Linked DNA regions of Ilumatobacter coccineus YM16-304. The protein of the gene in region 1 interacts with the protein of each later gene in a pairwise test. Links are inferred from orthologs where the notes say so. Each region holds a gene or a part of one and is shown in the gene's direction. Other genes may lie near its edges. The genes, in order: YM304_RS24845 and ndk.

Evidence for each region.
Region 2: the proteins of YM304_RS24845 (region 1) and ndk interact in binary tests that used the Escherichia coli proteins (3 or more experiments, as listed by UniProt). The link is inferred for Ilumatobacter coccineus YM16-304 from one-to-one orthologs.

Annotation. Positions count from the first base shown.
Region 1 is NC_020520.1:3,738,992-3,754,342, reverse strand. Bases 5,380-8,191 are described here. They hold YM304_RS24845 (5-formyltetrahydrofolate cyclo-ligase), read left to right. Parts: upstream 5,380-6,454; coding sequence 6,455-6,928; downstream 6,929-8,191. Other genes in these bases: YM304_RS16835 (hypothetical protein), read left to right, coding at 8,062-8,191; YM304_RS16840 (threonine dehydratase), read left to right, coding at 6,989-7,975; YM304_RS16850 (flavin reductase family protein), read right to left, coding at 5,874-6,389; YM304_RS16855 (DUF3054 domain-containing protein), read right to left, coding at 5,501-5,863; YM304_RS16860 (Ig-like domain-containing alpha-2-macroglobulin family protein), read left to right, coding at 5,380-5,490. Also shown: more of YM304_RS16860, read left to right, coding at 1-5,379; more of YM304_RS16835, read left to right, coding at 8,192-8,850; YM304_RS16830 (LysR family transcriptional regulator), read right to left, coding at 8,889-9,761; YM304_RS16825 (inositol-3-phosphate synthase), read left to right, coding at 9,823-11,133; YM304_RS22915 (transposase), read right to left, coding at 11,478-12,272; YM304_RS16815 (bifunctional 5,10-methylenetetrahydrofolate dehydrogenase/5,10-methenyltetrahydrofolate cyclohydrolase), read left to right, coding at 12,483-13,331; YM304_RS25100 (hypothetical protein), read right to left, coding at 13,467-14,174; YM304_RS16810 (SdrD B-like domain-containing protein), read left to right, coding at 14,155-15,351. UniProt on the Escherichia coli protein: Involved in the removal of 5-formyltetrahydrofolate.
Region 2 is NC_020520.1:2,039,098-2,054,410, forward strand. The notes cover bases 1-2,774. They hold ndk (nucleoside-diphosphate kinase), read left to right. Parts: upstream 1-1,069; coding sequence 1,070-1,480; downstream 1,481-2,774. Other genes in these bases: YM304_RS09180 (bifunctional folylpolyglutamate synthase/dihydrofolate synthase), read left to right, coding at 1-19; YM304_RS22315 (transposase), read left to right, coding at 119-964; YM304_RS09195 (rod shape-determining protein), read left to right, coding at 1,567-2,601; mreC (rod shape-determining protein MreC), read left to right, coding at 2,633-2,774. Also shown: more of mreC, read left to right, coding at 2,775-3,787; YM304_RS09205 (rod shape-determining protein MreD), read left to right, coding at 3,795-4,334; YM304_RS09210 (penicillin-binding transpeptidase domain-containing protein), read left to right, coding at 4,389-6,605; YM304_RS09215 (FtsW/RodA/SpoVE family cell cycle protein), read left to right, coding at 6,651-7,802; YM304_RS09220 (TIGR03960 family B12-binding radical SAM protein), read left to right, coding at 8,140-10,140; YM304_RS22325 (TIGR03936 family radical SAM-associated protein), read left to right, coding at 10,214-10,945; YM304_RS09230 (Rne/Rng family ribonuclease), read left to right, coding at 11,087-13,009; YM304_RS09235 (hypothetical protein), read left to right, coding at 13,124-13,330; rplU (50S ribosomal protein L21), read left to right, coding at 13,434-13,742; rpmA (50S ribosomal protein L27), read left to right, coding at 13,758-14,024; YM304_RS09250 (phosphoenolpyruvate carboxykinase (GTP)), read right to left, coding at 14,266-15,313. UniProt on the Escherichia coli protein: Major role in the synthesis of nucleoside triphosphates other than ATP. The ATP gamma phosphate is transferred to the NDP beta phosphate via a ping-pong mechanism, using a phosphorylated active-site intermediate.

The DNA of each region.
Region 1 (15,351 bases):
CGCCTGCCGGCTGCCACCGAGTTCACCGTCACGGTGCCCGCCGGAACCGAGTCGGCGAACGGGGCGGTGCTCGCCGATGCCTTCTCGTTCTCGTTCTCGACGCCACCAGCGGACCTCGAGTGGGTCACGGGACTCAGTGACTCGATGCCGCTCGAGCCGGTGTTCGTCGCACAGTTCGACCAGCGCGTCGACAGCGACGCGATCGTCGAGCTGATCGACTTCTCGGCCGGCGACGTGATCGACGTACGTCTCGCCACCGACGCCGAGATCGAGGCCGACGACAGCGCTCGCAACGTGATGGCCGGGGCGCTGCCGAACCGCAGCGTGGCCTTCGTGCCGGTTGCTCCGCTCGCACCCGACACCGCCGTGTCGATCTCGATCGGCCCCGGCATCCCGTCGCTCGAAGGTCCGCTCACCAGCAGCGCTGCGTACAGCGACGCCGGCCGCACCTACGCACCGCTCACCGTCACCGACCGCAACTGCGGGTACGGCGACTGCCGCCCGTTCAGCCCGTTCATCATCGAGTTCAACAACTCGCTCGACCCCGAGCTGTTCGACCCGGCCACGGTCCGGGTCGAACCGGCCGTGCCCGGTCTGCGCGCCGAGGTGTCGGGATCACAGCTCGTCGTCCGCGGTGCCACCTCCGGCAACACCACCTACACCGTCTCGGTCGCCGCCGAGCTCACCGACGTGTTCGGGCAGACGCTCGGCGAGCTCTACACCACCGACTTCTCGGTCGGACCGGCGCAGCCGTTCCTCACCGGACCGAACCGTCGCTTCGTCACCACCGACCCGTTCGCACCGACGCCGAGCCTCGCGTACACCAGCGTCAACCACGACGAGCTGTACGTCACCGCGTGGCGGGTCGACCCGTCGCAGTATCGAGACTTCGAGACGTACGTCGACTCGCTCTACGACCGCGACGCACCACGTGACCCCGAGTGGACCCCGGCGCTCACCGCGGTCATCGACATCGACGCCGACCCCGACGAGATCACCGAGACCGTGGTCGACCTGGGCGACGCGTTCGAGGTGTCGGACGGCCCGATCGTCGTCCGCGTCGAAACCGACCCCGACCTCACCCCCGACGACGACGAGTACTGGCAGAACCAGCCGATCATCACCTGGGTGCAGTCGACCACGCTCGGCGTCGACGCGTTCGTCGGCAGCGACGAGTTGATCGTCTGGACCACCGACCTCCTCACCGGCGATCCGGTGCCGAACGCCGCGGTCGAACTCGTCGGTACGAGCCGGACGACCACGACCGATGCCGACGGACTCGCCCGCGTCGACCTCGACGGTCAGGCGATCAGCGGGCTCGTCGCCACGGCCGACGGTGCCACCGGGATGCTTCCCGCCGGATGGTTCGACGGCTGGCAGGCATCGGAGCGCGGAAGCGAGAGCCGGTGGTACGTCATCGACGACCGCGGCGTCTACCGCCCTGGTGAAACCGTCCGGGTCGCCGGGTTCGTTCGCGAGATCGACGCCGCCGACGCCCAACTCGCACTCGTCGCCGGCGATCAGACCGTGCAGTACACGGTCTTCGACCCGCAGGGCAACGAGTTGGTCGTCGACACGGCCGACGTCAACGCGCTCGGCGGTTTCAACCTGACCTTCGAGGTGCCCGAGGAATCGAACACCGGGTACGCCTACATCGACATGCGTCTCGCCGGAGCCGAGCGATACAACACCAATCACCAGTTCCAGATCCAAGACTTCCGCACCCCCGAGTTCGAGGTCACGGCGCGCACCGAGTCTCCCGCTCCGTACTACGTCGGCGAGCCCGCCACCGTGGCCGTCGACGCGGCGTACTACGCCGGTGGGCCGCTGCCGAACGCCGACGTGAACTGGACCGTCTCGACGCTCGAGACCTCGTTCACGCCGCCGAACCGTGGCGACTTCAACTTCGGCATCTGGACGCCCTGGTGGTACCGCAGCTACGACGTCTACTCCGACGGTGGCGCCTATTACGAGGACGACTACTACTTCGACGAGTGCTTCGACTGCTTCCCGACGTCGGACGATCGCATTCGTGAGTTCTCCGGAACCACGAACGGCAACGGGTCGCACTTCCTGCAGATCGACTTCGAAGCCGCCGACGCCGACGGAGCACCGGTCGACCAGCCGTCGTCGGTCACCGCGGAGGCGACCGTCTTCGACGTGAACCGCCAGGCGTTCTCGTCGCGGACGAACGTGCTCGTCCACCCGGCGTCGTACTACGTGGGACTCCGGAGCGAGCGAGCATTCGTCCGCAAGGGCGAACCGCTCGAGATCGACGTGATCGTCGCCGATGTCGATGGTGCGGCGATCGCCGGCCGCGAGGTCGAGGTCGTCGCCGGACGACTCGAGTACGGCTACGACGGCGGTCGCTACACCGAACTGCTCGTCGACGAGCAGACCTGCACGGTCACCTCCGATGCGAGCGACGAGGGCGTTCGCTGCGAGTTCGCCACCGAACTCGGCGGCCAGTACCGGATCACCGCGGTCGTCGCCGACGACGCCGGTCGCACCAACCGTGCCGTGTTCACCCAGTGGGTGTCGGGCTCCACCGCACCGCCGTCGCGCAACCTCGAACAGGGCGAGGTCACGATCGTTCCCGACGCCGAGACGTACGCACCCGGCGACACCGCCGAACTGCTCGTGCAGGCGCCGTTCGCTCCGGCGACCGGACTCGTCACCGTCACCCGAGCCGGCATCGAGTCGACCCAGGTGATCGACGCTCCCGACGGGTCAGCCGTCGTGACCGTCCCGATCGCCGACGACGACATCCCCAACCTGCAGGTGCAGGTCGACATGGTCGGTTCGGCCGAGCGGGTCGGCGACGACGGCACGCCCCTGCCCGACGCGCCGCGTCGCCCGGCGTTCGCCGTCGGCCAGATCGGCCTCCAGATCCCGCCCGTCTCACGCACGCTCGACGTCACGGCCACGCCAGCGTCAGCCGATGTGTCGCCGGGGTCGGCGACCACGATCGACGTCGCCGTGGTCGACGCCGGCGGTGCGCCCGTGGCAGGTGCCGGTGTGGTCGTGATCGCCGTCGACGAGGCCGTGCTGTCGCTCAGCGACTACACGCTCCGCGACCCGATCTCGACGTTCTACCAAGGCGTGGGCACGCAACTGTCTCCTGAACTCGTGCGACGCAGCATCATCCTCGCCAATCCCGACCTGCTCGATGCCGGCATCGACCAGGGAGTCGTCGACGAGAGTGAGGACGGCGCGATGGCCGAGGCGCCTGCCGACGAGGAGGCGATGGAGGAGTCGGCCGGTGCTCCGGCCGCAGCCGACACGGTCGGCCGGGCCGCCACCGATGGCGCCGCGGCAGCGACGCCGATCGACGTCCGCTCGAACTTCGACGCACTCGCCGTGTTCGCCCCCGACGAAACGACCGGTCCAGACGGCACGATCACCGTCGACGTCGAACTTCCCGACAACGTCACCCGCTACCGCATCATGGCGGTGGCCGTCGACGGCGTCGACGAGTTCGGGTCGGGGGAGTCGTCGCTCACCGCCCGGCTGCCCATCACGGTGCGCCCGTCGGCACCGCGCTTCTTGAACTTCGGTGACCGGTTCGAGTTGCCGGTCGTGGTGCAGAACCAGACCGACGAAGCGGTCGAGGTCGACATCGCCCTCGAAGTCGCCAACCTCGACCTCGACGACGCAACGGCGTCGTCGACCGACGGCGATGCCGCGACCGGCAAGCGGGTCACGATCTCGGCCAACGACCGAGTCGAGGTCCGATTCCCCACCTCGGCAGTCGAGGTCGGCACCGCTCGGTTCCGGGTGGCCACGGTCAGCGGCGACTTCGCCGACGCCGCCGAGATCGACCTGCCGGTCTACACCCCGGCCACGGCCGAAGCGTTCGCCACCTACGGCGTGCTCGACGGCGACGACGCGATCGCCCAACCGCTTCTCGCTCCCGACGGCGTGTTCCCGCAGTTCGGTGGGCTCGAGATCACCACGTCGTCGACCGCCCTGCAGGCGCTCACCGACGCCGTGCTCTACCTCTACGACTACGACTACGAGTCGGCCGACGGCTACGCCGCTCGACTGATGGGCGTCGCCGCACTCCGCGACGTACTCGATGCGTTCGACGCCGACGGTCTTCCCGACGTCGACACGCTCAACGCCTCGGTCGGTCGTGACATCGAACGGCTGCAAGCGCTCCAGAACGGCGACGGCGGCTTCCCGTACTGGCAACGCAACCGTGAGTCGGTGCCGTGGGTGTCGATCATGTCGGCACACGCGCTCGTGCTCGCTCGCGACAACGGCTACACGGTCGACGAGAACGTGCTGTCGTTCGCACTGCAACACCTCGCCGACATCGAGAGCTACATCCCCGCCGTCTACGGCCAGGAGACGCGTGACTCGATCAGCGCCTACGCCCTCTACGTACGCGACCTCGCCGGGCAGCGCGACAGCGCCAAGGCGATCGACCTGTATCGCCGCTCGGGTGGCGTCGACGGCACGCTGCAGGTCGACGGCCTCGCCCGGCTCTGGCCGGTGCTCGACGACACCGGAGCACGCGACGAGATCGAGCGCGAGATCGCGAACCGTGCGGTCGAGACTCCTGCCGCAGCGACCTTCGCCACGAGTTACGGCGAAGACGCGTATCTGATCGCGCACTCCGACCGCCGAACCGATGGCATCGTGCTCGGCGCGCTCGTCTCCGAGACACCCGACAACGACCTGATCCCTAAGGTGGTCACCGGTCTGCTCGGCAACCAGAACCGCGGGCGTTGGCGCAACGTCTACGAGAACGTGTTCATCCTCCTCTCGCTCAACGAGTACTTCGGCACGTTCGAATCGGTCGACCCCGACTTCATCGCCCGTGCCTGGCTCGGCGACACGTACGCCGCCGAGACCGAGTTCCGTGGACGCTCGACCGACTCGTTCCTCACCGAGGTGCCGATGGCCGAGCTGGTCGACGCCGGCGACACCGACCTGGTGATCGACAAGGACGGCGCCGGGCGCCTCTACTACCGACTCGGGCTGCGCTACGCCCCCGACGACCTCGATCTCGACCCCCGTGACGAAGGATTCGTCGTCGAGCGGGTCTACGAGGCCATCGACGATCCGAGCGATGTCGTTCGCAACGACGACGGATCGTGGACGGTGAAGGCCGGCGCCTCGGTTCGAGTGCGGCTCACGATGGTCGCCGACGCCCGCCGCACGCACGTGGCGTTGATCGACGGGATGCCCGCCGGGTTCGAAGCGGTCAACCCGGCGTTCGCCACGTCGGTCACCGTGCCGCTGAGCGACCCGTCGGCACGCAGCGGCTACTGGTGGTGGCAGTGGTACGAGCACCAGAACCTGCGTGACGACCGCGCCGAGGCGTTCACGTCGTACCTCCCGGCCGGCACGTTCGAGTACACGTACGTGGCACGGGCGACGACGCCAGGCGACTTCGTCGTGCCGCCGACCCGAGCCGAAGAGATCTACGCGCCGGAGGTGTTCGGCCGGTCGGCATCCGATCGCGTCGTCATCGTCGACTGAACCGGCGCGATCAGGCGGCGACGCGGCGAGCGATGAAGCGCCAGCCGTTGAGGAAGGTGCCGAGAAACACCGACGCGACGATCACGAACGAGAGCGCCGTGCCCTCGTCGAAGAAGAAGCGGCGACACAACATGCCGACCGCCACGGTCGTGACCCAGATGATCAGTCCGGCGCGCCACGCGATCGGTTGTTTCCACACCTGCGCCGCGAGCCACGCCACGACGAGACCGATCACGAACGGTGCGGCCGTGTCGACGAGTCCGGCCACACCGGGGTTCTCGTCGTGGTTGCGTCGACCGATCGCGACGAACACCACGACGACGAACACGTCGACGCCGACAGCGGTCTCGACGCGTCGCAGCAGTTGACTCATCCGAGTCGGCTCAGCCCTCGGCCGCGAATCCGCCGAGGGTGCCCTTGAAGAACAGCAGCGGCAGCGGGGGCTCGCCGTCGTGGTCGGCGTCGGCATCGAGCGCGCCGACGCGACCGAGTACGAAGTGGTGGTCGCCCATGTCGTAGACCTCTTCGACGGTGCAGTCGATCCAGCACACCGCGCGTTCGAGGATCGGCGAACCCGACGGCGACGGACGCCACTCGACGCCCTCGAAACGGGTGTCGTCGGTGCCCGACTTGGCGAACTTCCAGCAGAGGTCGGCCTGCTCGGAGCCGAGCACGTTGACACAGAAGCCGCCCGACGCCGACATCAGGTCCCAGGTGGTCGAGCCGATCTGTGGGAGGAATCCGACCAGCGGCGGGTCGAGCGACACCGACGTGAACGACCCGATCGTGAACCCGACGGGTCCGTCGGGGCCCATGCCCGTGACGATCGTGACGCCGGTGGGGAAGTGACCCATCACCGTGCGGAAGTGGCCGGAATCGAATGCGTGGTCGTCGCTCATCGACACGGACTGTATTCGCTCCGATCCCGCGCGCCGATATCCCCGTCGGCGATACCGTCGCGTTCGTGGACGCCGGGGGAGACGACGCAGCGACTGCAGCGGCCAAGCGGAGCCTGCGCCGCGAGGCGCGAGAGCGCCGCAAAGCACTGACCGATCGCCACGAGCGCTCGGCGCGGTTGACCCGCACGCTGATCGCCCATCCCGCGGTGATCGATGCGGATCGGGTCATGGCCTACTCGGCCATGGGGAGTGAGGTCGACACGGCGATGTTCGTCGCGTGGTGCATCGAACACGGCAAGGCGGTGCTGATGCCCGAAGACGGCGTCGACCCGTCGTGGCCCGACGTGGTGATCGTGCCCGGTCTCGCGTTCACGCTCGATGGTCACCGCTGCGGGCAGGGAGGGGGGTGGTACGACCGGTTCCTTCCTGGGATCCGCGCCGACTGCGTCACGATCGGAGTCGGTTTCCGCGTTCAACTCGTCGACGAGTTGCCGATCGGCCCGTTCGACCAGTCGCTCGACATCGTGCTCACCGACTGAGGCATCCACTCGGCCCGCAACCGGCTTGCGCGATCCGATGGTGATGCGACAGGGTGCGGCATGGGCAACTTGGGGTTCACGCTCGACGAACTCGACCGGGCCGCTCGGATCGTGGGCCAGCACGTGCCGCCGACTCCGCACTATGACTGGCCGCTCCTGAGCGAGCACGCCGGGTCGCGAGTCACTGTCAAACACGAGAACCACACGCCGGTCGGCGCCTTCAAGGTGCGCGGCGGCCTGGTGTATTTCGATCGCCTCGTGCGCGAACGCCCCGAGGTGGCTGGTGTGGTGAGTGCGACTCGCGGGAACCACGGTCAGAGTCTCGCGTTCGCCGGACGCCTCGCCGAGCGATCCGTCACCATCTTCGTCCCACGGGGCAACAGCGTCGAGAAGAACGCGGCGATGCGCGCACTCGGCGCCACCGTCATCGAACACGGTGACGACTTCCAGGTCGCTCGCGAAGCATCCATCGAGCACGCCGCAGCGCACGGTCTCGAAGCGGTGCCCCCGTTTCACCGCGACCTCGTCCTCGGCGTGGCGACGTACGCACGCGAACTGTTCGACGCGGTGACGGGCGATCCGATCGACACCATCTACGTCCCGATCGGCATGGGAAGCGGCATCAACGCGATCATCGAAGTCCGCGACCTGCTCGGTCTCGACACCGCCGTCGTCGGCGTCGTGTCGGAGAACGCGCCGGCGTCGAAGTTGTCGTTCGAAGCAGGGGAGGTCCGGACCACCGAGACCGCCGCGACGTTCGTCGACGGTGTGGCGACCCGTTCCCCCGACGCCGACTCGATCGCCGGCATCGTTTCGGGAGCCGCTCGCGTGATCGCCGTGTCCGACGACGCAGTCGCCGACGCGATGCGCACGATCTTCCGCACGACGCACAACGTCGCGGAGTCGGCCGGCGCCATTGCGCTCGCCGGTCTCCTGTCGGAATCACCCGCACAGCGAGGGAACCACAGCGCGTTCGTGCTCTGCGGCGGCAACGTCGACACCGACCAGTTCGCCGAGGTGCTCTCGGGTGGCACTCCGGTCGTTTGACGCGGTCGGGAGGCTGTGACAGTCACCGGCACGGCGTCGTCGCTAAATACGGTGCTCCGGGTCCGTCGGTTTGCCACACTGTCGACATGAACCCTCGTCACCGCCTTGCCGCACTCGCCTCCGTCGCCGTTCTGGCGCTCGCCGCCTGCGGGGGAAGCGAAGACAGCGCCAGCGACGAGGGCGCCGGGGAAGTGCTCGACGAGGCCACGACCACCGTCGAGACCACCACCACGACCACGGCCCCACTGACCGGGGGCGGCGGTTCGGCCGACACGGCCGAACCGGAGACCACCGAGCCGGACGCGTCCGAGCCGGAGACCACCGAGGCGGAAGAGCCGCCGACCACCGTCCCGACACCGGAGACCACCGAGGCGCCCGCACCCGACACGACCGTCCCGGCAGAGCCCGACGAGGCGTGCCTCGAAGGTGCCTGGGTGATCACCACCGAGCAGTTGAACTCGTACTACTCAGCGCTGGCGGCCAACAGCGGTGGCGGCCTCACGCTCGGAGCCGACGGCGTCGTCAACGTCACGTTCCTCGATGGCGAGTACCAGTACACGGCCGATTTCGGCATCACTGTCGACGTGAGCGGAACCGGCGGAACCGGTGATGCCGTCGGCACGGTCAACGGAAGCTACGAGATCGTCGACGACAACGTCATCGCCGCCACGACGCTGTCGAGCGATCTGACCATCACGGTGCAAGTGGCCGGTCAGACGATCGACGGCAGCGACATGGGCAACGGACTCATCAACTCGGCACCGATCAACAACGCCGAGTTCTTCTGCGGTTCCGGCGGTGAGGGGCCGACCGTGATGTTCCAGTCGGGGCCGTCGACCGACCAGCGCCACCCGGTCGTCCTGCAAGCGGCCTGAGTCGACGACCCGAACGGTTCGCCACACCGGCGAGTCGGTCAGGTCGACCGTCGAAACCGCTCGAGCAGTTCATCGACCGCAGGGTCCGACACGGCGCCGCTCCGCCGTGCGAGGACCAGTTGGCGGTCGAGTAGGTGGGCGCCACCCGGCGCAGCGTCGCCGTCGCTCACCCGCCCCTGGCTCTCGGGCAACACCGTCCATCCCATGCCCAGCAGGACCATCTCGCGCAACACGTCCGGCTGGTGCGACTCGGCCGCCACCACCACGCTCGCTCCGAGCGAGCGCAGGTGATCCTCGACCAGACGCCGAGTATGCGATCCGTCCGGGAACAGGACCCACGGCCCCCACTCCTCCGGAGGGCCGAGTCGTTGCCCCGGTGGGGCGAAGACGTGGAGTCCTTCGGTCAGCAATGGCTCAGTCACGATGCCTGGTCGTGGCTCCGGTGGCTCCACACACGCGACGGCGTCGAGGTCGCCGTCGATCAACTGGTCGAGTAGGCGTCGCGACGGTGCGACGGTCAAGGTGAGCGTCACGTCGTGGCGGTCGGTTCGGAATCGACGGAGCGAATCACGAAGGTGGGCGACCGCCGCCACGTCGATCAGCCCCAAGCGCACCGAACCCGACTGGGCCGTGCGGAGACGGTCCGACCAGCGCGCGAGGTCGGTCGTGAGCGCCACCACCTGACGGGCGTGGTCGAGCACGGGGATCGCCGCCGACCGCAACAGTCGCCGCCGGCCGGACGCCTCGAAGAGTTTGACGCCGACTCTCCGTTCGAGTTCTGCCAGGCCCTGCGACAACGCGGACGGGCTGACGCCGACGTCGGCGGCCGCAGCGGCCCACGTCGGTGAATCGGCGACCGCCACCAGGTACTCCAGTTGGCGGATCGAGAGGTCGGGGAGGTTGCCTCGCACCCCACGCAGAATAGTTCAGACATACTTCACTGACTCGACTCTCTGTCAACGGTTGCTTAGCATGGCGGCCATGACAGTTCGACAGATCGCGCCCGCCACCGGAAAGCTCGGCGTGTTGACGCCCGGCATGGGAGCCGTGGCCTCCACGTTCATCGCCGGCGTCATCGCCGCCCGCGAAGGCATCTCCGCACCGATCGGTTCCGTGTCGCAGATGGCGCACATCCGCCTCGGCACCAAGGAAGAGAACCGCAACCCGCTGATCAAGGAATTCGTGCCGCTCGCCGACCTCGGCGACATCGTCTTCGGCGGCTGGGACCCGATCTCGCCCAACGCCATGGAAGCGGCCAAGACCGCCGGTGTGCTCGAAGGCAAAGACCTCGACTCGATCTCCGCGGAGATGGAAGGCATCGTGCCGATGGAGGCCGTGTTCGACCAGCGTTGGGTGAGCCGTCTCGAGGGCGTGCGCGTGAAGGACATCCCCAACAAGTGGGATCAGGCCGAAGCACTCATCGCCGACATGGCGCGCTTCAAGGAAGAGAACGGCTGCGACCGTCTCGTCATCGTGTGGTGTGGCTCGACCGAGGCCTACCAGGAGCCGTCGGCGGTCCACGACACGGTGGCGTCGTTCGAGCAGGGCCTGCGCGACAACGACGACAACATCTCGCCGTCGCAGATCTACTGCTACGCCGCACTGCAGAGCGACGTGCCGTACGCCAACGGTGCGCCGAACCTCACGACCGACCTGCCCTGCATGATCGAACTGTCGAAGACCAACGGCGTCCCGATCGCCGGCAAGGACTTCAAGACCGGCCAGACCCTGATGAAGACCCTCCTCGCCCCGGGCTTCAAGGCTCGCATGCTCGGTGTGCGCGGCTGGTTCTCGACCAACATCCTCGGCAACCGCGACGGCGAAGTGCTCGACGATCCCGAGAACTTCAAGTCGAAGGAAGTCTCCAAGCTCGGCGTGCTCGACGGCATCCTGCAGCCCGAGGTCTACCCCGACCTGTACGGCAACATCGACCACGTCGTGCGCATCAACTACTACCCGCCCCGTGGCGACAACAAGGAGGGCTGGGACAACATCGACATCTTCGGTTGGCTCGGCTACCCGATGCAGATCAAGGTCGACTTCCTCTGCCGTGACTCGATCCTCGCAGCGCCGATCGTGCTCGACCTCGCGCTCTTCATGGACCTCGCACATCGTGCCGGTGAGAGCGGCGTGCAGGAATGGCTGAGCTTCTACCTGAAGGCCCCGCAGGCCGCGGGCGACGTGCCGGCCGAGGCCGACCTGTTCATCCAGCAGACCAAGCTGAAGAACACGCTGCGCGAATGGATGGGCGAGCAGCCCGTCACGCACTCCGAAGCCGGCTGATCCCCCGGCTCCTCGGAGCCACCGATCTCGAACGAAGTGGGACGTCCGCACCGGGCGTCCCACTTCGCCATTTTCGCCACCCGAGGATGATTTCTGCCCAGGCCAAATGTCGTCGCGTGAGGGTGATTTCTGCCCAGGCTCGATGTCGTCGCGTGGGGGTGATTTCTGCCCAGGCAAATTGTCGTCGCGTGGGGGTGATTTCTGCCCAGGCCAAATGTCGTCGCGTGGGGGTGATTTCTGCCCAGGCTCAGAATCGTCGCGTGGGGATGATTTTTGCCCAGGCAAATTGTCGTCGCGTGGGGGTGATTTCTGCCCAGGCTCGATGTCGTCGCGTGGCTCGAGGGTCAGCGCACGGGGAGGCTGTCGAAGATCCGCTGGCGGAGGATCTGGAAGCGGGGGTCTCTGGCGAGTCGTCGTCGAGCAAGGTGTGCCTTGTTGCGCACGGTGCCCTCGTCGATGGCGAGCGCGGCGGCGATCTCCGCAGTCGTGCCGGCTCGGAGCTCCACCGCCAGGAGAATCGTGACGAGCCGGGTCGGAAGCCGTGTGGTGGGGGCTGCGTCGACGACCGACTCGACGGCGAGCCTGATCTCGTCGAGGGATGTGGTCGTCTGCGGCGGCAAGAACGCGAACGGCAGCCGGTCACCACGCTGGGGTCGAAGAACGCGCTTGCGATGTCGGACCGGGTCGAGGAGTCGTTCGAGTGGGTCGGTGCAGAGCATCGCCGGTGCTCGGCGCTCGCCGGTGTACACCGCGAAGCTTGAGTACGGATACTCGACCAGCTTCGACGTCCCCGTGATCTCCAGCGGATTGCGATGGATGTATCTCACGGTCTGCAAGAGCTGCGCATCGCTCTCGATCGGTGTCGCCCAGAAGCGTGGCTCCCAGAGCGGACCTACTCGGTCGGTGATGGCGTTGAAGTGTCGAGCGTAGAGCCCGAGCGTCTCGCCGATCGCGGCTGACACGTCGCCGTCGCGATTGCGAACGAGCGCATGAACGTGGTTGGTCATCCAGGCGTACGCCAGCAACTCGACCTGGTGTTTGCGAAACGCATCGTCGAGCCGTCGTTCGAAGATGGCTCGATCACTCGGGCGTTCGAACACGTCCTGACGGTCGACCCCACGGCTGACGACGTGGAGCATGGGAGTGGCATGTAGTTCCTTGTGTTTTCTCGGCATGACCGACAGAGGGTCGTGAGCAGCGGAAAAGGGAAAACGGTGAGGGTGATTTCTGCCCAGGCTCGATGTCGTCGCGTGGGGGTGAGTTTTGGCCAGGCTCGATGTGGTCGCGTGGGGGTGATTTTTGGACTGGCTCGATGTGGTCGTGAGTGGTGCGGAACTAGCGTGCGGGGCATGACGGCGACGTTGATGGACGGAAACTCACTGCGCGACGAGATCATCGCGGGGCTGGCGACGCAGATCGAGCAGATGGGGTCACCAGCCATCTGCCTGGCGACGGTGCTCGTCGGCGACGACGGTCCGTCGCAGCGCTACGTCAAGTCCAAGCACAAGAAGGCGGGGGAGGCCGGCATGGTGTCGCGCCACCACGGCCTCGATGCCGACGCCACGCAAGAGGAGGTCGAGGCCGTCGTCCGAGAGTTGGCGGACGATCCGTCGGTGCACGGCATCTTGGTGCAGCTTCCGCTTCCCGACGGTCTCGATCCCGAACCCGTGCTCGACCTCATCCCGGCCGAGAAGGACGTCGACGGCCTCACCGAACGTTCGATGGGGCGCCTGGTTCGCAATCGTCCTGGGCTCGTGAGCTGTACACCGCTCGGCGTCCTCCGACTTCTGGAAAAATATTCTGTGCCCACGAGCGGAGCACGCGCAGTGGTCGTCGGACGCTCGACCCTCGTCGGACTGCCACTGTCACTTCTCCTGAACCGAAAAGGTGTGGATGCGACCGTCACGATGGCGCACTCTCGCACCGCCGACATGGCGGCCGTCGTCCGCGAGGCCGACATCGTCGTGGGTGCCGCGGGTCAGGCCCGCATGATCACCGCCGACATGGTCAAGCCGGGGGCCGCCGTGATCGACGTCGGTGTGTCGCGGACCGAAGCGGGAATCGTCGGAGACGTCGATTTCGATGCCGTTGCCGAAGTCGCCGGCTGGATCACGCCCATGCCGGGCGGCACCGGGCCGATGACGATCGCGTGTCTGCTCGAGAACACACTGACAGCAGCACGACTCCAAGGACTGTGAGCCCGCCACCAGCGCCTGTCCGCTGGTGACGGCGACATTCACCAGACAGTCACCGTCGAGAGCGCTGAAGCCACCCTCGTGTCACGGCCCGATCGAGCCTGCCACGCTGGCCACAGACCGTGGCTGAAGACCACCTCATACTGGCATCCTCCTGCCAAAACGGACACGTTCCGAGGTCGATGACCACCGAGCGAAGTGGACATGCAGCATGTCACTTCTTATGCTCCCCGCTGGCGGAAATCGAAAACGAGCGGAGGATCGCATCGTGAACACGCGTATCGGGGGCGGAATCGCCCGACTCGCATGTGTGGGCCTGATCGGCGGATCGGCATTCACACTGAGCAACACATCAGCATCCGGGAGCGACTGGGTCGAACCAGCGCGCCAACCGGTGTCGTTCGTCGCGGGGTCGGTCGAAGACCCCGATGCGCCGCCGACCTCCGACGCGCCGCCGACCACCGATGCTCCGCCCACCACCGACCCGGGCCCCACGACGACGTCGCCGGAGACGACCACGAGCGTCCCGGCTTCGACGACCACGGTCCCGAGCCCGACGACGACGGTCCCTGGTTCGACGACGACGGTGCCCGGTTCGGCGACGACGGTGCCCGGATCGACCACGACGGTGCCGAATCCGACGACGACGCTTCCTGGCCCGACGACCACGACGGTGCCGAACCCGACGACCACGACGGCCCCGGGCTCGACCACGACGACGCTCCCTGGTTCGACGACGACCACGACGGTTCCGGGTCCGACGACCACGGTCCCCGGTTCGACGACGACCACCACGACCTCGACCAGCAGCACCACCACGACCGTCGTGCCGACGACATCGAGCATCGGCGACCGGGTCTGGCTCGATCGCAATGCGGACGGGGTGCAGGACCCCGGCGAGCCCGGACTCAACCGCGTCGACCTGGTCGTCGTCCACCTCGGCCCGAACGGGGCGCCGGGAGGCGGCGACGACGTGTCGTACGACGCCACCACGTCCGGCGACGGCGACTGGACCGTCGCAGGGCTCCCCGCCGGAAAGTACGTCGTCACGGTCACCGGCGGACTTCCCGCGGGCGTGGAGGCCACGTACGACGCCGACAGCGCCATCGGTTCGGCCGACCAGACGTCGATGGTCGTCATCGACGGCGACGAGGTGAACCAAGACTTCGGCTACACCCATCGCGCCGCGATCGGCGACACCGTGTTCTCCGACAACAACCTCAACGGCGTCCAGGACGCTCGCGAGTACGGCGCCTACGGCATCGAGATCCGAGTCACCGACCTCGGGGCCGACGGAGCGCGCGGTGGCGGCGACGACTCCATCGTGGGGACCTACACCACGAACAGCCTCGGCGAGTACCTCGCACCGGGACTCCTCGACGGCACGTACGCAGTCGACATCGTCGGCGGACTGCCCGACGGGGTCGAGTTCACCGTCGACCCGCAGGGCACGACCGATCCCGATGGGCTCAGCATCACCACGATCACCGGCGGTCGTGACGACCTGACCCAGGACTTCGGTTACACGCCGACCGTCGTCGGCAACAACACCATCGGCGACACGGTGTTCCACGACGCCAACCGCAACGGCATCGACGACGGGCCCGACACCGACCCGCGACTCGCAGGCGTCGGTGTTCGCATCACGTTTCTCGGAGAGGACCGGGAAGTCGGCGGCGGCGACGACGTGGTCATCGGGACCTTCCTCACCGACGACACGGGCCGCTATCAGGCGACCGGGCTCCCCGACGGGCGTTACCTCGTCGAGGTCGTGAGCGGGCTTCCCGCCGGCTTCGAGCCGACGGTCGACCCGCAGGGCACCGTGGACCCAGACGGCCGCAGCACGGTGACCCTGGCCAACGAGAGCACCAACCGCGACCAGGACTTCGGTTTCGCGGGCACCATCGCCGGCTCGAGCTCGATCGGTGACAGCGTCTATCTCGACGCAGACCTCGACGGGGTGCAGGACGATCCGAGCGACGAACCCGGAATCCCGAGCGTTCGCGTCACGCTGGTCGCCGCC
Region 2 (15,313 bases), 1.7 Mb from region 1 along the record:
GAGCCGCCTCTCCGACTGACCCCGTCATCCGGTGTCAGACACCCGATGACGCATCATCCGGTGTCAGACACCCGATGACGCAGCCAACTGTGAGGCACGCCGTCGTCACACTGGACGCATGGGCCGAACGCAACGCATCGACTGGGAAGGTGCCTGGCACCACGTGATGAACCGTGGGGCCGGACGGCGGATCGTGTTCAGGGACGACGACGATCGAGCGTGCTTCGTGCGCCTCGTCTCCGAACTCGAAGAGCGGTTCGGGCTCGAAGTCCACTGCTACTGCCTGATGGGAAATCACTTTCACCTGCTGGTTCGATCTCGAGAGGGGCGTCTCTCGGAGGCGATGAAGTGGCTCGGTGCCGAGTTCACTCGGAAGGCCAACACCCGGCGCCAGGTCGACGGCGCCGTCTTCCGTGGTCGCTTCCATTCGGTGCCGGTCACGCTCGACGCACATCGCCTGTGGCTCGTGCGGTACATCCATGCGAACCCGCTCGACCTGGGCTGGGATGCGCCACTCGCGGCGTACCGATGGTCGAGCCTCGGGATTCTCGTCGGTGACCGCGCCGACGGAGAGTGGCTCAACCAGTCGTTCGTCCGCGAGCATTTCGGACACGGAGGAGCGCGCGTCGATCGTTTCGTCGAGCGAGCGCGCGACGTCGAACCCGACGCGGCAGGCCGCTGGAGCGACAGCGAGATCGAGGCGGCGGTCACCGTGGCAAGTGGGCCGTGCCCGGAGGTGCACTCGCTCGCGGAGCGACGCGCGGCCCAGACCCTCGTGGCCCGGTCATCGGGCTTGGAGTTCGACGAGATCTCGACCGTGAGCGAACTCGGCGACGGTGCGGCCCGCAGCTACGTAGCCCGGTGCGAACGCCGCCTGGAATCGTCGCCATCGCTGCAGCAGTTGATGGCTCGGGCCATGTCGGTCTTGGCCGTCGAGGTGGAGCCTGCGTCATCCGGTGTCTGACACCGGATGACGGGCGGGGCGGGTGAGGGCAGCATCTGCGCCACTTCCGTCAATCGGTGTCTGACACCGATTGACGGGGCTCGTGGGGCGGTAGCGTTCTCGGCCATGTCAGATCGCACTCTCGTCCTCCTCAAGCCCGACACCGTCGAACGCAAGCTCATCGGCGAGGTCGTCTCGCGTTTCGAGTCGAAGAACCTCGACATCGTCGCGATGGACCTGCGCACGCTCGACGCCGACACGCTCGCTCGTCACTACGAAGAGCACGTCGGCAAGGGCTTCTACGGTGAGCTCGTCGAGTTCATGAGCCGCGGCCCGGTCCTGGCGATGGTCGTCGAAGGTCCCGAAGACACCTGGCAGGTCGTCCGGAACATGATGGGCGCCACCAACCCTCGCGACGCCGCCCCCGGCACGATCCGCGGCGACCTCGGCATCCTGTTCACCGAGAACCTCGTGCACGGCAGCGACTCGCTCGAGTCGGCCACCCGCGAAATCGGGATCTTCTTCCCGAATCTGTAACATTCAACGATCATGAATTCCGGCCGCAAACGTGCGTGCCAGAATGAAGTTCTCGAATCAACAGCTCGCGAAGGAGGGCCAACAACATGGCCCGCAACAACCCACTCAGCCTGGGGCGTGACCTTGCCATCGACCTCGGCACGGCGAACACACTGATCTACGTGCGCGGCCAAGGTGTCGTGCTCGACGAGCCGTCTGTCGTCGCCATCAACGTCAACGACGGCCGCCCCGTGGCGGTCGGTATGGAAGCCAAGCGGATGATGGGTCGCACGCCGAACCACATCAAGGCGATCCGCCCGCTCAAAGACGGTGTCATCGCCGACTTCGAAGTGTGCGAGAAGATGCTGCGCTACTTCATCCAGAAGGTGCACGCGTCGAAGTGGTCGAAGCCGCGCATGGTCAGCTGCGTGCCGTCGGGCATCACCGGTGTCGAGCAGCGCGCCGTGCAAGACGCCGCCGAGTACGCCGGAGCGCGCAAGCCGGTGCACATCATCGAAGAGCCCATGGCCGCAGCCATCGGTGCCGACCTGCCGGTGCACGAACCGTCGGGCAACATGATCGTCGACATCGGCGGTGGCACCACCGAGGTCGCCGTCATCTCGCTGGGCGGCATCGTCACGGCGCAATCGGTCCGCGTGGCCGGTGACGAACTCGACGACGCGGTGCTGCAGTACGTGAAGAAGGAGTTCTCGCTGGCGATCGGTGATCGCACGGCCGAAGAGGTCAAGATCCAGATGGGGTCGGCCTGGCCGCTCGACGAAGAACTCACCGCCGACATCCGCGGCCGTGACCTCATCTCGGGTCTGCCGCGAACCATCCAGCTCACGACAGAACACGTCCGTGAAGCCCTTGCCGAGCCGATCTCTGCAATCGTTGACGCGGTGAAGACAACGCTCGACAAGACCCCGCCCGAGCTCGCTGCCGACATCATGGAAGACGGCATCATGATCGCCGGCGGCGGCGCCCTCATCGGTGGCCTCGACGAACGGCTCAGCCACGAGACCGGCATGCCGATCCGAATCGCCCACGAACCGCTCTACAGCGTCGTGATCGGCTCCGGCCGGGCGCTCGAGAACATCGACGCGATGCGCGGCCTCATGTCGATGGGCGGCGAAGACTGATCCGTCCGGATTTCCGGAGCAGTCATTCATCATGGCGATCTACACGGTCGGTCGGAGGCGAGTCATCATCGCGCTCCTGTTGTCATCGGCGCTGATCCTCACGCTCGATCTGCGGGGCAATGCGGTGCTCGACCGAGCCCGCGATGCGTTCGGGGTGGCGATGACGCCGGTCGAGACCGCAGCCGACGTCGTGACCAACCCGGTGAAGCGGGCGTGGGACTCGTACTCCAACTACGACGACCTCGAACGTGAGAACGAGATCCTGCAGCAGCGCGTCGACGAGTTGATCGGCACGCAAGCCGCGGCCGAAGCGAGCGTCGTCGACTCCCAGCAGTTGCTCGCGCTCAACGACCTGCCGTCGCTCGCCGGTATCGACACCGAGAAGGCCGAAGTGGTCGGCGCCTCGGCGAACAACATCGACCAGATCATCGAGATCAACAAGGGCAGCCTCGACAACGTCGCGATCGGCATGCCGGTGGTCAACCGCGCTGGGCTCATCGGTCGTGTCACCCGCGTCCGCCTCAACTCGTCGCAGGTCATGCTCGTGACCGACCCGCGTTTCGCGATGCCGGTCGAGATCCTCGGCGGTACCGGCAGCGTCGACGGCGACGGGTCCGACGACGAGACCTCCACCACCACGCCATCGGGATTCGACGACGACGAGATCGCCGACATCGTCGACCCAGACGTACCGACCACCACGACGGCGCTCGACGTGCTCGGCGACCGCTTCGAATTGCCGCAGGCCGACACGTCCGACCCCGACGAGACGACGTCGGTCACCTCCACGACGGTGCCCGAGGGGCTCGATCTCCCGCCGGCCATCCCGGCAGACGGCAGCCCGGTCCAGACGACGATCCCGCCCGTCGTCACCACCACCACGCTGCCGCAATTCCAGAAGGAGTTCGGAGCGATGGAGGGGCAGGGACAAGATCGCCTGCCGCAGATCAGGTTCCTGCAAGACAACCCGTCGCTCGCCATCCTGCAGGAGGGTGACCTGGTCACCACGGCAGGCGGCGCCGACAGCCTCGCCCCGCCCAACATTCCGATCGGACGGGTCGTCAACCGTGCCGACCGTCCCGGCGTGGCCGGCCCCATCCTCGAAGTCATGCTCAACGCCGACCTCGACCGACTCAACTTCGTGCAGGTCGTGTTGTACCGACCCGCCTCCGAAGTCGAGCAGTGAGCGGCACGTGCTCGCTGCGCTGTACCAGAGTTCGCTGATCCGCCTCGTCCCCGTCGGGATGATCGTGCTCGCCCTCCAGCGAACGCTGTTCGTCGACCTGCAGATCAGCGGCGTCATCGTGCAACTCGTGTTGGCGCTCGTCGCCGCAGCCGGTGCCGTCGGCGGCTCCGAAGGCGGTGCCATCGCCGGGTTCACACTCGGCATGATGTTCGATCTCGTCGAAGGAACGCCGCTCGGCTCCACGGCCATCGCGTTCACGCTCGCAGGCGTGGTGGCCGGATTGCTCGCCTTGATCGCCGCCGACCCGCAGTGGTGGCTGCTCGCGATCTTCGTGTTCTTCGGCGCCGCAGCGGGCGAAGCGCTGCTGCCCGTGGTGCGACTGTTCATCGGCCAACGCAACCCGTGGCCGGCCGACATGGCGAAGGTGGTGCCCATCGTCGCGTTCAGTTCGATGGTGATCAGTCCGATCATGGTGCCGGTCGCCCGATGGTGTCTGCGCGTCCGGGGGAGCGAGTGGACCGCCCCGACGACCCAGGATCTGATCTGAAGAGTTTCGCGGTTCTGCCATGTATGACGGTTGTGTGACAGGCAGAATGGTTCGATGGCAGTAGACAAGCGGGCCGCTCGCCTCGGTGTTCTGGCGCTCGTCGCAACGATGCTCTTCGGGCTCGTCGGTGCTCGCCTGTGGTTCTTGCAGACCGTCGAACAGGAAGGGCTGCAAGAAGAGGTCGACCAGACCAAGCGGCGCACCGTGCCGTTGCTCCCCGAGCGCGGACGCATCTTCGACGCCGATGGACGGATCCTCGCCGACAACGAGCGGGTGCTCACCGTCGGCATCGACTGGGAGGTGCTGCGCAGCGAATCGAACCGCACCGAACTCTTCAGCCGGGTGTCGGGCTGGGTCGGCGTGCCGGTCGAAGAGATGGAACGCCGGTTCCAGAGCCAGGTCTACAGCCCGTTCCTGCCGATGCCGGTCGCCGAAGACATCGACGAGCGCACCGCCGCAACGCTGCTCGAACGAGTCGAAGACCTGCCCGGCGTGCAGATCATCGAAGAGGCGCGCCGCGTCTATCCATATGCGCCGCTCGCCAGTCACGTCGTCGGCTACATGGGCAGCATCACCGCCGAGACCAAAGATGCCTACGTCGGCGACGGCTACTTCCTCAACGAACGAGTCGGCCAGTTCGGCATCGAAGCGAGCATGGAACGCGAGCTCCACGGACAGTGGGGATACGTCGTGTACGAGGTCGACAAGTCGAGTCGGATCGTGCGAGAGATCGAGCGCGTGCCGGCGATCAACGGCAACGACATCCAACTCACGATCGATCTCGACCAGCAGCAGTACGCGGAGCAGGCGCTCGAGAGTCAGCTCAAGCTGCGACGACTGGCAACGGCGCGCAATGGGCTCGACCCCGAGACGAACTTCGTCGAGCGCTTCTTCCCCGAGTACCCCGAAGAGGTGCCGTTCAAAGCGCCCGCGGGAGCGGTCGTGGTCCAGAACTGGGAGAACGGGCACATCGTCGCCTTGGCGAGCTACCCGACGTTCGACAACCGGTGGTTCGAGTCCGACCTCGGTGGGGGCAAGTTCGAGCAGTTGTTCCCGGCCGTAGACGAGTTCGGCGACCCGATCGACCCCGACGAGTCGATCCTCGTCAATCGAGCGATCCAGGGTCGCTACAACCTCGGCTCGACCTTCAAGCCGTTCACCGCGTACGCCGCGCTGAGCACCGGTTTGATGGGGGTGAACGACTACTACACCGACGAGGGCACGTATCGAATGACGTCGATCGACCAAGACCGGTGCAACTCCGGATTGGTGCGATGCGTGTTCAAGAACGCCACATGCAGCGGCACCGGCCGACCCTGTGTCTACGGCTCCGTCGACGTCGAGACCGCGCTCGCGGTGTCGAGCGATGCGTTCTTCTACCGCATCGGCGAGAACATCATGGTCGAGAACGACTTCGGCCCGGTCCTCCAGGAGCAGGTGCGACTCTTCGGGTTCGGTGAAGACACCGGCATCGCCCTACCGTTCGAATTCGACGGCACGGTGCCCGACAAGGAGCTCAAGGCGCGCTACGCGGAGCTCGGCGTGATCTCCGAGGCCGAAGGTCAGGACTACTACACCGGCGACAACGTCCAGTTGTCCATCGGACAGGGTTTGTTGTCCGCGTCGCCGCTGCACCTCGCCACCGGCTACTCGACGCTCGCGAACGGCGGCTTCGTGCTGAAGCCCGAGATCGTCAAGGCGATCTACCAGCCAGGCGTGCCCGACTCCGTCGAGCCCGGCTTCGCCGACATCGCTCAGGCACAGTTCGCGGTCGAACCGAACGTGCGGGGCGATCTGGTTCGACAGATCCCATTCCCGCAGGAGTTCAAAGACGAGATCACGACCGGCTTGCAGCGCGTGATCTACGGCCCCGGCACGACCAGCGACTACTACCACTCGACCACCGGCGAAAAACTCTTCTACTACTACCCGCGTGGCTCCGAGGCGATCCCGCTCGCCGGCAAGACCGGTACGGCCCAGGGACGCAACAACTACCCGTGGAACGACTCGTCGGCGTTCGCCGCCTACAGCACCGACGCCGAGCGGCCGTACACGGTGAGCGCCTACCTCGAGAAGGCCGGCTACGGCTCGCAGGCCGCCGGCCCCGTGGTGAAGTGCATCTTCATGCAGTTGTCGGGACTCGCCCCGGCCGATCCGGTCGTGCTGTCCGATCCGCTCGACACCAACTCGATCTTCGCGGCGCCCGAGAACGACTTGACCGATCAGTCGTGCTACGCCGGTCGGTACTCCGCCGTGAGCACCACCGAGTGACCCAGTGGCACCTCCGACGCTTCGCAGCTTTGCGATACTGACCTCGTGACCGCCTTCCTGACGCGCAGGCCCGATTCCGGGCTCGGCAACATCAAAGCGAGTCCGGCCGACCCCAGTCGCAACATCGACTGGATCCTGATGACCGTGCAGGTCGTGTTGGCCGTCGGTGGTTGCTTCATCGTGTTCTCCACGTCGCGTGGGCGCATCGTGTCCGACCCGTACGCGTTCGTCACCCGTCAGGTGGTGTTCGGCATCGTCGCCGCGGTGGTGATGGTCGGCGTGATGGCCGTCGACTACGAGTTCTGGAAGGAGCGGGCCCGCACGCTCTACATCGTCACCGTCGTCAGCCTGGTGTTCCTGTTCCTGCTCGGCGTGGCCAGCGGACAGGACCGCATCTCGTTCGACCTCGGCCCCATCAACGTGCAACCGGCCGAGCTCGCGAAGTTCACGACCTTGCTGATGCTCGCTGCGTTCCTCGCCGAAGAACGCAGCGAAGAGGTCTCCTATGCCCGCTTCCTCGGAGGGCTGATCATCGTCGGGCTGCCAGCCGTGCTGGTGATCGTGCAACCCGACCTCGGCTCGGCATCGGTCATCGTGTCGATCGCGATGGGCGTGCTGCTCGTCGCCGGGGCGAAGGTGCGCTACATCTTCGCCATCTCGTTCCTGTCGATCGCCACGGTCGCAGCGGCGTTCGTCGGGCGCCTGGTCAACTCGTATCAGGTGGCTCGCATCCAGGCGCTGATCAACCCGTCGGCCGCCGGCGCCGACGACACGTACCAGGCCGACAACGCCATGCGCGCCCTCGGCACCGGGGGCGTGTGGGGCAAGGGCTGGCTCCAGGGGCCGCTCACCAACGATGGCGACATCCCCGTGATGTGGGCCGACTTTCCGTTCGCCGCGGTCGGTGAGCAGTTCGGGCTCGTCGGCTGCGCCGTGGTGCTCGGCCTCATCGCCATCGCACTCATCCGCATCTGGCGCATCGCCCACTTGTCGCGCGACCTGCTCGGTACCTACCTGTGCGCCGGCGTGTTCGTCATGCTCCTCTGGCAGACGTTCCAGAACGTCGGGATGACGCTCAAGATCATGCCGGTCACCGGCCTGCCGCTCCCGTTCATCAGCTACGGCGGCTCCGGTCTCATCGTGTACTTCGCCATGTTCGGCATCGTCCAGAGCGTCCACATGCGGCGCATGCGCTGACTCCGTCAGCGCCCGGCGACTTCGTCGCCTCACCCCGACTGCGTCGGGGATGCGCCTTTTCGACGGCTGACGCCGCCGCTCGCCTGCGGCTCGACTGTGAGATCCGGTGTTTCGCTCGGCGACTGGCGGCGGGGCGACTTCGTCGCCGAGGCCTGGTCGTGGTGCGACACGTTCACCCCACCCTCACCCGATCAGCCGAGCAAGTTGATGACGTTGCTCCCGGAGCGATGTCATCAACTTTGGCGTGAACCTGGTTACTTCCATCCGGGATGGGCGTAACCAGGTGGAGCACGGAGGGTCCGGCCTGCGGCACAGGGGGTGACGGTAGAATCGTTCGATGACTTCGGTGTGGGCTGACCTCGAGCCGTTGCTGGCTCGGGTCCAGAAGCCGGCACGGTACATCGGGCTCGAAGACGGCATCGCCGACCCGCACCACCATCCCGCCAAGGTCTCGTGGCTGTTGGCGTACCCCGACACCTACGAGATCGGGCTTCCCAACCAGGGCCTGCAGATCCTGTACGAGATCCTCAACGAACGCTCCGACGCGGTCGCCGAGCGCACCTACGCGCCGTGGGCCGACCTCGATGCCGAACTGCGGGCCAACGATCTGCCGCTGTTCTCGGTCGACACCCATCGGTCGGCGAGCGACTTCGACATCCTCGCGTTCAACCTCTCGGCCGAACTCGTCTACACCAACGTGCTCAACATGATCGACCTGGCCGGAGCACCGGTTCGCCAGGCCGAACGTGGCGACGACGACATGTTCGTGGTGGTCGGCGGGCACTGTGCGTTCAACCCCGAACCGCTCGCCGACTTCATCGATCTCGCCGTGCTCGGCGAAGGCGAAGAGGTCATCAGCGAGATCACCGAAGTGCTGCACGGGTGGAAAGTCGATCGCGCCGCCGGTCGAGCGGTCGATCGAGCGTCGGTGTTGCGCCGACTGTCGAAGGTGCCCGGTGTCTATGTGCCGTCGCTGTACGAGGTCACGTACGCCGAACCGGTCGATGGGGAACCGATGGGGCGGATCGCCGCTGTCACGCCTCGGTTCGACGACGTGCCCGCCACGGTCGACAAGCGCACCGTCGCCGACCTGGGGGAGTGGCCCTACCCGAAGACGCCACTCACGCCGCTCACCGAGGTGGTCCACGACCGACTCAGCGTCGAGGTGTTCCGCGGGTGCACGCGTGGCTGTCGCTTCTGCCAGGCCGGGATGATCACCCGCCCGGTCCGGGAGCGCCCAGCCGAACAGGTGCGCACGATGATCGCCGACGGGCTGCAGCGCACCGGGTACAACGAGGTGAGCCTCACATCGCTGTCGACCGCCGACTTCAGCGACATCGAACCGGTGATCAAGGGCGTGCTCGCCGACCAAGAGGCGGCGCACCAATCGCATCCCGATGCCATGTCGATCGGATGCGGCACCACGATCAACCTGCCGTCGTTGCGCGTCGATGCGTTCACGGTCGGCCTGGCCGGCGAGGTCAACTCGGGCCGCCGGTCGGGGCTGACGTTCGCTCCCGAGGCCGGCACGTGGCGTCTGCGCCAGGTGATCAACAAGCTGATCCTCGAAGAAGACCTCTACGGGGCGGTCGAGTCGGCGTTCTCGCAAGGGTGGACGCGGATGAAGCTCTACTTCCTCATCGGCCTGCCGACCGAGACCGACGACGACGTGCTCGGCATCGCGGAACTGGCGAAGAACTGTGCCGAGATCGGCAAACGCCACACGCACCGGGCGTCGGTCACGGTCAGCGTCGGCGGTTTCGTCCCGAAGGCGCACACGCCGTTCCAATGGTTCGGACAGAACACCCGCGAGGAACTGCGTCGCAAGATCGGCCTGCTGCAAGACGCCACCCGCCGCAACGGTGCGGTCAACCTCAAGTGGCACGACGCCGATGCGAGCACCGCCGAGAGCGTGGCGAGCCGTGGCGACCGTCGACTGGGCCGTGTGATCGAGCGCGTGTGGCGCGAGGGCGGCACGTTCCAGGAGTGGGGTGAGCACTTCGACCTCGATCGGTGGACCGGCGCGCTCACCGCCGAGGACCTGTCGCTCGACTGGTACGCCTTTCGGCACCGCCACGAGGACGAGGTGCTGCCGTGGGCGCATCTCACCGCAGGGCTTCACCATGACTTCCTGTGGGACGACTGGCAGGACGCGCTCGCCGAGAGCGGTGTCGAAGACTGCCGTTGGACCCCGTGCTACGACTGCGGTGTGTGCACCGGGTACGGCATCGAACACGTCGTGGCCTCGCCGGTCGCTCCCGCCGGCGGCAGCCAGGGAACGGGCCAGGATCTGTCCCGCGGCCACGAAGTCCCCGTCACTCTCGGAGCCACGAGATGACGACACACCACACGAGTACAGGTGTTGCACACCACACGAGTACAGGTGCTGCGCGGTGATATCGAACGTCGGGGTGAGGCTGCGGGTTCGGTACTCGAAGCTGGGCAAGGTCCGTTTCGTGAGCCACCGCGACGGTGCACGTCTGTGGGAGCGTGCCTTGCGTAGAGTGGATCTTCCCGTGGCGTACACCGAAGGTTTCACCCCTCGTCCGAAGTTGAGCTTCGGACTCGCGTTGCCGACCGGTGCCGAATCGGTCGCCGAATACATCGACATCGATCTCGCGAAGGGCGCCGACATCGACCCGGCGGCGTCCGACTGGGGCGACTGGACCACGTCGCTCGGGGAGTCGTTGAGTGACGCGTTGCCGGTGGGTATCGACGTCGCCAGAGTCGTGGATCGTGATCCGTCCACCGGATCACTCCAAGAACAGGTCACTTCCACCACGTGGGAGATGACCGGGCCAGGGATCGACCCCGAACTGCTGGACTCGGCCACCCAGCGCTTGCTCGCCGCCGACGAACTGCTCGTCGAACGTGAGCGCAAAGGGCAACGTCGTACCGACGATGTCCGACCCCTGATCCGAGACCTCCGTCCCGATGACACGGGACACAAGCTGGTCGCCGAACTCGTCACGATCGGTCGGGCTCTCCGACCAGCGGAACTCGCCACCATGGTGTTTCCGGGGATCGACGCGGTCGGGGTGCGCGTGTTGCGCACACACCAGTGGATCGAATCCGACGGCGTTCGGCGTGAAGTGATTCCGCTCGATGCCGACCTCGCGCTCGACAGGGGTCTGAGCGCATGACCCGCCCCATCACCCGATGCGGCGGCACGAACATCAATGCCCTGACCCGGACCCTGTGTGTCCCGGCCGGGGTGGTGGGGCACGGCCGATTCGGCACGCCTCCGAGAAGGGACTTTCATCAACATGAGCAACGATCAGGGAATGGCACCAGACGCCTCAGACGGGTCCGGGCCGTCGAAGGACACGTCCGAATCGTCGAGTTCGACCAACGACTCGTCGGGTAGCGGCGACTCGCCGGCCAACGGCGACGGCGGCAGCGGCAGCGGCAGCGGTGCGCCGAAGCGCAGCGGTGGCGGACAGAGCAAGCGGGGATCACGCGGCGGACAGCATCGCCGCGGCGGCCAGGAACGCTCGCGTCCCGACGGCGACGGCCCGGTGGGTGGAGATGCCCGCAACGACGTCGAACTGCCCGAGAAGATCAGCGAGGGGCGAGCGTCGAAGGAGGCGGCCGAGAAGGCGCTGGTGAAACGCCCCCGCATCGGCGACACCATGCCGGTTCCGACGTCGCCGCCACCGTCGGCATCAGCGTCGTCGTCCAAATCGGGCGATGCCGATGGCGGGTCCGGTGAGGGCAAGAAGAAGCGCCGTCGCGGTGGTCGTGGCGGTGGCAACGGTGGTGGCCAGGGTGACGGATCGTCGCGCCAGCGCAACGACGGCCAGAAGAAACAGAAGCAGAGCGACGGCGGCGGCCAGAAGAAGAAGGGCCGCGGTCGCGGTCGTGGGCGTGGAAAGGACGCAGCGCTCGACGAGGCGCTGCTCGAGCAGCGCAAGGGTCGTGAGCGTGACGGCAAGCCGATCGGCCGGTACTTCATGTGCGTCCAGGTTCGTCCTGGCATGGCGCAGGTCGCCGTGCTCGAAGGTCGCAGCCTGATCGAGCACTACGTGAGCCGTCCGGCCGACGACGTCGCGCAGATCCACGGCAACATCTACGTGGGCAAGGTGCAGAACGTGCTGCCGGGCATGGAAGCCGCATTCGTCGACATCACGACGCCGAAGAACGCGGTGCTGTACCGCGGTGACGTGCAGTACGACCCCGAGGACATCGAGGTCAAGGGCAAGAACCCGCGCATCGAAGACATCCTCAAGAACAAGCAGTTGATCCTGTGCCAGGTCACCAAGAACCCGATCGCGCACAAGGGCGCTCGCCTCACGCAGGAGGTGTCGCTGCCGGGACGCTTCGTGGTGCTGATCCCGAACTCGAAGACGTACGGCATCTCGAAGCGCCTGCCCGACGACGTCCGCAAGCGGCTCCGCAACATCCTCGACCGGGTGAAGCCCGACCAGCACGGCCTGATCGTTCGTACGGCAGCCGAGCACGCGACCGAGGACGAGTTGGTCGCCGACATGACGATCCTGCTCAAGCAGTGGGACGAGATCGAGAAGAAGGCGGCCAAGGCGCAGCGCCCGACGCTGCTGTCGCGGGAGCCCGAGCTCGCGGTGCGCGTGATCCGTGAGGAGTTCAGCGCCGACTACCGCGGTGTGATGATCGACGACAAGCGTTTGTACGAGGAGGTGCGTGACTACGTTCAGGCGTTCAACCCCGAGCTGGCCGATCGCATCGAGTACTACGACGCCGACAAGGAGGGCTTGTCGCTGTTCGAGCGTTTCCACGTGCACGAGCAGGTGCACAAGGCGCTCGACCGCAAGGTCTGGCTGCCGTCGGGTGGGTCGCTCATCATCGAGCACACCGAGGCGCTCACGGTCATCGACGTCAACACCGGCAAGAACGTCGGCAAGTCGAACCTCGAGGAGACCGTCTTCCACAACAACATGGAGGCGGCCGAGGAGGTGGCCAAGCAGCTGCGCTTGCGTGACATCGGCGGCATCATCGTGATCGACTTCATCGACATGGAGATCAAGGAGAACCGGGCCAAGGTGGCCGGGGCGCTCCGCGACGCGCTGGCTCGTGACAAGACCCGCTCGCAGGTGTTCGATGTCGGCGAGCTCGGTCTCGTCGAGATGACCCGCAAGCGCATCGGTGAGGGCTTGCTGACCGAGTACAGCGAGATCTGCCCGGACTGCGACGGTCGGGGCGTGCGCGTCGATTTCTCGATGCTCGAATAGGCTGGTCTGATGCGGATCGAGATCACCGACGACGCTCAGAAGGTCTTGGCCAAGAAGGGCGGAACGATGTCGATCGACTTCATCCGCCCCACCGGTTGAGGCAAAGTCGCTGAGGTGTCGGTCGACACCAACGTCAAAGGCAAGAACCTCGCTCCGTACCGCAAGCTGCGTCACGAGAAGTTTCAGATCCTCATCACCCCGCAGTTGATCGGCATGGCCGAGTCGATGCGTGTGGTGACCAAGGGTGGGCTGAGCAAGAAGTTGAAGGTCGAGTTTCAAGCGGTGCCCGGCACCGACGACGGCTCCTGCAACGTCTGCTGACCGGACGGTTTGTCTCAGAGACAAACCGTCCGGGAAGAATCGGCTGTGACGGCCGCCGAACCGGTGTAACGGTGGTTCGGCGGCGCTAGCATCGTCTTTCGCTATGTACGCAGTAATCGCTTCAGGCGGCAAGCAAGAAAAGGTCGCCCAAGGAGAACAGGTCCGAGTCGAGTTGCTCGATGGTGACGAGGGAAGCGAAGTTTCGCTCACCCCTGTCATGATCGTCGACGGCGACACCGTGCTCTCCACCCCCGACGAACTCAAGGGCGCAACCGTGTCCGGCAAGATCGTTGCCCGTGTCGCTGGTCCGAAGATCAACGGCTTCACCTACAAGCGCCGGACCAACAACCGTCGCCGGTACGGGCACCGCCAGAAGTACCACATGGTCGAGATCACCTCGATCACGAGCTGAGACAGGAGATACCCCATGTCAAAGACCAAAGGTGGCGGCTCAACCCGCAACGGGCGCGACTCCAACGCACAACGCCTCGGCGTGAAGGCGTTCGACGGTGAGAAGATCACCGCCGGCTCGATCATCATCCGCCAGCGTGGAACTCGGTTCCACCCGGGCCTGAACGTCAAGATCGGGAAGGACGACACGTTGTTCTCGACGATCGACGGCAGCGTCAAGTTCGGTTCCCGCAAGGGCCGCAAGGTGGTCGACGTCAAGCCGCTGGAGAGCGCTGACGCCTGATCGGGATCACCCGCAGAACTGAAGAAGCCCCGGCCTCACGGCCGGGGCTTCTCTCGTTTTCAGATTATGTTCGGCTTGATTCCCTGGGACCGGGACCGAGGGAAACAAGTCGAATTGTTTCCCTCGGTCCAGTTCCCTGGACACATTGGATGGTGCGGCACTTGTCTCCCGCGCCCCGGTGCGCCGCAGGCACTCGAAGCGGAGCGAGCGCAGCGAGCACTCCGCTGTGCGCGAAGCTGAATTACAGTGCGGCTTCGAGGTCGTCGACGGCCTTGGAGAGCTCGCTGGGGAGCTTGTCGCCGAACTGAGCGAAGTGCTGGCGGATCTGCGGCACGGCGGCTTTCCAACCGTCGACGTCGACCGACAGCAGCGTGTCGAGGTCCTTGTCGTCGACGTCGACACCGTCGAGGTCGAGTGCACCCTTCGGCGGCAGCTTGCCGATCGGGGTGTCGATCGCTTCCGACTTGCCGTCGACGCGCTCGAACACCCACTTGAGCACTCGGCTGTTCTCGCCGAAGCCAGGCCACAGGAAGCGGCCGTCGTCGTCGCGACGGAACCAGTTGACGAAGAAGATCTTCGGCAGGTTCGACACGTCGGTGCGGTCTTTCATCGACAGCCAGTGAGCGAAGTAGTCGGCGTAGTTGTAGCCACAGAACGGCAGCATCGCCATGGGGTCGAAGCGGAGCTCGCCCTGCGTTCCCTCGGCGGCGGCGGTCTTCTCGGAGGCCATGATCGAGCCGAGGAACACGCCGTGGTCCCAGCTGTCGGCTTCGGTCACCAGCGGCACGGTCGTGCGGCGGCGGCCACCGAACAGGATCGCCGAGATCGGCACGCCGGCGGGATCTTCCCACTCGGGTGCGGCCGACGGGCACTGCGACGCCGGTGCCGTGAAGCGTGCGTTCGGGTGTGCGGCCGGGGTGTCGACCTCGGGGTTCCAGGGGTTGCCCTTCCAGTCGGTGGCGCGTGCCGGCGGCTCGTCGGTCATCTCTTCCCACCACACGTCACCGTTGTCGGTGAGTGCCGTGTTGGTGAAGATCGAGTTGCCCCACATCGTCTCCATGGCGTTGTGGTTGGTCTTGTCGCTGGTGCCCGGTGCGACGCCGAAGAAGCCTGCTTCGGGGTTGATCGCGTAGAGCCGGCCGTCGTCGCCGATCTTCATCCAGCAGATGTCGTCGCCGATCGTCTCGGCCTTCCAGCCCGGGATGGTCGGCACGAGCATCGCCAGGTTGGTCTTGCCGCAGGCCGACGGGAAGGCGCCCGCGATGTACTTCGATTCACCTTCGGGGTTG